2 regions of the Mesorhizobium sp. WSM4976 genome follow, and region 2 is predicted to be linked to the other one. Evidence: predicted binding sites of a transcription regulator. Region 2 holds the regulator's gene; the other holds the start of a gene.
What was found. The regulator PhoB, encoded in region 2, activates phosphate uptake and scavenging genes when phosphate is short. The targets are predictions, from matches to a motif close to TGTCATNNANCTGTCAT.
Positions count from the first base shown of each region.

Region 1: a site for PhoB is predicted at 714-730, ahead of P9272_RS13285 (DUF1045 domain-containing protein). Genes of this name have one in related genera too.

Region 1 is NZ_JARTVT010000009.1:176,327-178,717, forward strand. Features, by position in the region: gene iolB (5-deoxy-glucuronate isomerase) at 1-635, shown strand, start outside; gene P9272_RS13285 (DUF1045 domain-containing protein) at 869-1,576, shown strand; gene P9272_RS13290 (alpha-D-ribose 1-methylphosphonate 5-triphosphate diphosphatase) at 1,604-2,391, shown strand, end outside.
Region 2 is NZ_JARTVT010000021.1:123,804-126,194, reverse strand. Features, by position in the region: gene pstB (phosphate ABC transporter ATP-binding protein PstB) at 1-193, shown strand, start outside; gene phoU (phosphate signaling complex protein PhoU) at 214-921, shown strand; gene phoB (phosphate regulon transcriptional regulator PhoB) at 939-1,628, shown strand; gene P9272_RS24585 (ROK family protein) at 1,929-2,391, opposite strand, start outside.

The DNA of each region.
Region 1 (2,391 bases), on a different contig from region 2:
AGGCGACCGCCGGCGGCAAGGAACTCGGCCTGCTCGGCGAGCGCATGTCGCCCTTCGAGGGCAAGCCTTGGTCGGTCTATGTGCCGCAAGGCGCCGACTGGTCGGTGACGGCCGACACCGAGCTGGAGCTCGCCGTCTGCTCGGCGCCCGGCCTCGGCGGCGGTCTTCCCGTTCGCGTCATCGGACCGGACGATCTCGGCCAGGAGGTGCGCGGCAAGGGCACCAACACACGCTACGTCACCAACATCCTGCCCGAAGGCAAGCCGGCGGATTCGTTGCTGGTGGTCGAGGTGATCACGCCCGGCGGGCATACCTCCAGCTATCCGCCGCATAAGCACGACCAGGACAACCTGCCGGCCGAATCCTATCTCGAGGAGACCTATTACCACCGCCTCAATCCGCCGCAGGGCTTTGCCTTCCAGCGCGTCTATACGGATGCCGACCGCAACGGCGTGCGCGAGCTGGACGAGGCGATGGCGATCGAAGACGGCGATGTCGTGCTGGTGCCGAAGGGCTATCACCCATGCGCGGCCTGCCACGGCTACGACCTCTATTATCTCAACGTCATGGCCGGACCGAAGCGCACGTGGAAATTCCACAACGCGGCCGAGCACGAATGGCTGATGAAGGCCTGAACGGCCGATTGGTCCAGCCGGGAAAAGTTGTCGGCTAACGAGCTCTGTGCTGGACTTGCCTTCGAAAACCCATGAAAGCTTCGTCAATCCGTCATGGAAATCACCTATGGCAGCGGTTCCGGTGCATGTCGCCGCAAGCGCTCCGGCGTTTCGGGCCCACGACTTGCCAGCACAATGACTTGAGGCGCGTCGCATGATCCTTAGGGGCGCAGCGCGCTTGACGAGGAACGCCGATGCGCTACGCCATCTACTACACACCGGGACAGGACGAGAAGCTGGCGCGCATTGCCGCCAAATGGCTGGGCCGCGACCCGTTCGGCGCGGCGACGCGGCCGGTCGAGGCGGTGGGCGATCTGTCGGCCGCCGAGGTAGCCTTCCACACCGCGTCCGCCCGGCGCTATGGGTTCCATGCCACGCTGAAGGCGCCTTTCCGACTGGCGCCGAACGAAACCGAGGCCTCGCTGCGCGCCGCGCTCGACGCTTTTGCCGAGTCGACGCCGCCGGTCGTCGTTCCACGCCTGGTGGTCGGCCAGATCGACGGCTTCTTCGCGCTGGTGCCGGAAACACAGTTCCCACCGCTCAACGATCTCGCCGGCGAGGTGGTGCGCGCCTTCGACAATTTCCGCGCGCCGCTGACCGAAGCTGAGATTGAGCGCCGCAGCCCGGACGCGCTGAAGCCGGAAGAATTCCGCAACCTCTGCCAATGGGGCTATCCTTACGTCCTCGACACGTTCCGCTTCCACATGACGCTGTCGGGGCGCGTCGGGCTCGAGGAAAGCCCACGCCTTCGCGCGGCGATCGACAGCCTGTTCGCCGATGTGCTGCGGCAGCCGGTGCCGGTGGATGCGCTCACATTGTTCGTCGAAAGCGAGCCGGGCGCGCCGTTCATGGTGCTTTCCCACCATGCGCTTGGCCGTGGCCACGCCCGCAAAACAGCTTGATTGACCGCCGAGACAGGACCGCCTGAGATGACCGCCGAAACCGTTCTCACCAATGCCCGCATCGTGCTGCCCGACGAGATCGTCGAGGGCTCCCTTCTGTTGCGCGACGGCCTGATCGCCGCCGTCGAGCCGGGTGCTGCCCGCACCGGCGAGGACATGGGGGGCGACTACATCATCCCGGGCCTCGTCGAGCTGCACACCGATCACCTCGAAGGTCATTACGCGCCGCGCCCAAAGGTGCGCTGGAACCCGATCGCCGCCGTGCTTGCCCATGATGCCCAGGTGGCGACCGCCGGTATCACCACCGTGCTCGACGCCTTGCGCGTCGGCATGGACGAGGACGCCGACCTGAAATCCGACGACGTCCGCAAGCTGGCTGACGCGATCGAGGACAGCGTGCGACAGGATCGGCTGAGAGCCGACCATTTCATCCATTTGCGTTGCGAGGTCTCGGCGCCGGATTGCCTCGAGGCCTTCGCCAATTTCGAGACCGACGACAGGGTGAAGCTCGCCTCGCTGATGGACCATGCGCCTGGGCAGCGGCAGTTCGTCAATCTTGAGACCTATGCCTATTACTATCAGCGTAAGTTGAAGCTTACCGATCGCGACTTCCAGAAATTCTGCGAGAAGCGGATGGCGGAATCGGCCCGCAATTCCGGGCCTAACCGCGTGTTCATCTCGGCCGCCTGCAAGGAGCGCGGCATCGTGCTGGCCAGTCATGACGACGCGACCGCCGGCCATGTCGACGAAGCGATCCAGCAGGGCGTGCGCGTCGCCGAATTCCCGACGACGGAAGAAGCGGCCAAGGCCTCCAA
Region 2 (2,391 bases):
ACTGATCGACGAATTGCAGGCCGACTACACGATCGTCATCGTCACCCACAACATGCAGCAGGCGGCGCGCGTGTCACGGCAGACGGCGTTCATGTATCTGGGCGAGCTGGTGGAATTCGACCGGACCGAGAAGATCTTCACCTCGCCCCGCGAGAAGCGCACCCAGGACTACATCACCGGCCGCTTCGGCTGAGTTCATACGAGGACAAAATCATGGCCGAACATACCGTCGCCTCCTTCGACGAGGATCTGAGGCAGATCAGCCGGCTCATCACCGACATGGGCGATCTCGCCGGCTCCATGGTCGGCGGCTCGACCAGGGCCCTGCTCGAAAGCGACAATGCGCTGGCGCAGCGCGTCGTCTCCGACGATGCCATCATGGATGCGCGTCAGCGCGAGCTTGACGACCGCGCCATCACGCTGATCGCCAAGCGCCAACCGATGGCGGACGATCTTCGCCACGTGGTCGGCTCGATCCGCATGGCGGGCGACCTCGAACGCATCGGCGATCTCGCCAAGAACATCGCCAAGCGCGTCGGGTCGGTCGGCGTCAGCACCGCCCCGCGCGACCTCACGCATTCGATCGATTCCATGGCGCAGCTGGTGCTGATCCAGGTCCAGGGCGTGATCCAGGAATATACGGTGGGCGATGCCGCGGCGCTGGCCAAGCTTCGCAACGATGACGAACGCATCGACGTCAAATACACCTCGGTGTTCCGCGAGCTGTTGACCTACATGATGGAAGACCCGCGCAACATCACCCCTTGCACGCATCTTCTATTCTGCGCCAAGAATCTCGAACGCATCGGCGACCATGTGACCAACATCGCCGAGAACGCCTATTATGTGCTGACCGGCACGCAATTGCCCGCCAACCGTCCGAAGCAGGACGAGACGGCAATGTCGGCGCCGGCCGCCTGAGGGAAAAGGTTACCCCGATGATCGCGCCACGCATCATGGTGGTGGAGGACGAGGAGCCGCTGGGGGTGCTGCTCCGCTACAATCTCGAATCCGAGGGTTACCAGGTGGAAGTGGTGACCCGCGGCGACGAGGCCGAAATCCGCCTTCAGGAAAACGTTCCCGACCTGCTCGTGCTCGACTGGATGGTGCCGGCGGTCTCAGGCATCGAGCTCTGCCGGCGTCTCAGGATGCGGCCCGAAACCGAGCGGCTGCCGATCATCATGCTGACAGCGCGCGGTGAAGAAAGCGATCGGGTTCGAGGTTTGTCCACCGGCGCCGACGACTATCTGGTCAAGCCGTTCTCGACGCCGGAGTTCATGGCGCGCGTCAAGGCGCTGCTGCGCCGCGCCAAGCCTGAGGTGCTGTCCAGCGTGCTCAAGGTCGGCGACATCGTGCTCGACCGCGAATCGCATCGCGTCTACCGCAAGAAGAGCGAGATCAGGCTCGGCCCGACCGAGTTCCGCCTGCTCGAATTCATGATGCGGCATCCCGGCCGCGTGTTCTCGCGCAGCCAACTGCTCGACAATGTCTGGGGCGAGACGATCTATATCGACGAGCGTACGGTGGACGTCCATGTCGGCCGCCTGCGCAAGGCCGTCAACAACGGCCGCATGCCGGACGTCATCCGCACCATTCGCGGGGCGGGTTACGCCATCCGCGAGGAGTAGGATACGGTGCCAAAGTGGTGACGGGGCAGGCACTTCCAGCATCCACGCTGGTGGGTAGCCGAGACGCTTGTGCGTCGTCAACCAACGGGCGGAGCAAGGAGCGCAGCGACTCGGCGCAGACCCGCGGATCCATGCTGCGGCTCGAAGCGTTGCGACGGTCCGGATTTTTCGCCGCTGCGCCCTACGATCAAGGTAACGGCACGGATTCCAGGGTCTCCGCGACGGAGCTTCGCTCCTGCTTCGCTCCGAAATGACGAAGCTCAAAGGCCTTCGCTGATCTCCGGCGAATCGGAAACGCGCTCAGGCCACGTTCTTCCCCGCCGCGTCAGTTCTCGCCTGGACGCCCGGCGCGAAAATCTCCTGGTCGACGAAGGTCAACGCGCGCATGGCGCAGCCTTCGCGGATCAGCGGCAGCTCGTTCGGCTCGGTGTCGAAGGAGATCGAGCTCGAGTGCTGGCCGCCGGCGGTCCGGGCGATCGCCTCCCTCAGCGCCGGCTCGATAAGGTCGAAGGCGGCCGCGCTGACGCCGACCATAGCGACAGGCGCAGGGTCGATAAGGGCGAACAGGCTGCCCAAACCGAAGCCCAGCGCCTCGCCGGCCCGGCGATAAGCCTCCCGCTCGGGGCCGTCCTCCTGCCGGGCCTTTGCAGCCAGCGCGCGCATGTCGGCGTCGCCGATGTCGATTGGCGCGGCGTCCTCGCTTATCCCCATGGCGCTGCGCCAGATCGCGTAATTGCCGGCATAGGCCTCGACGCAGCCGCGG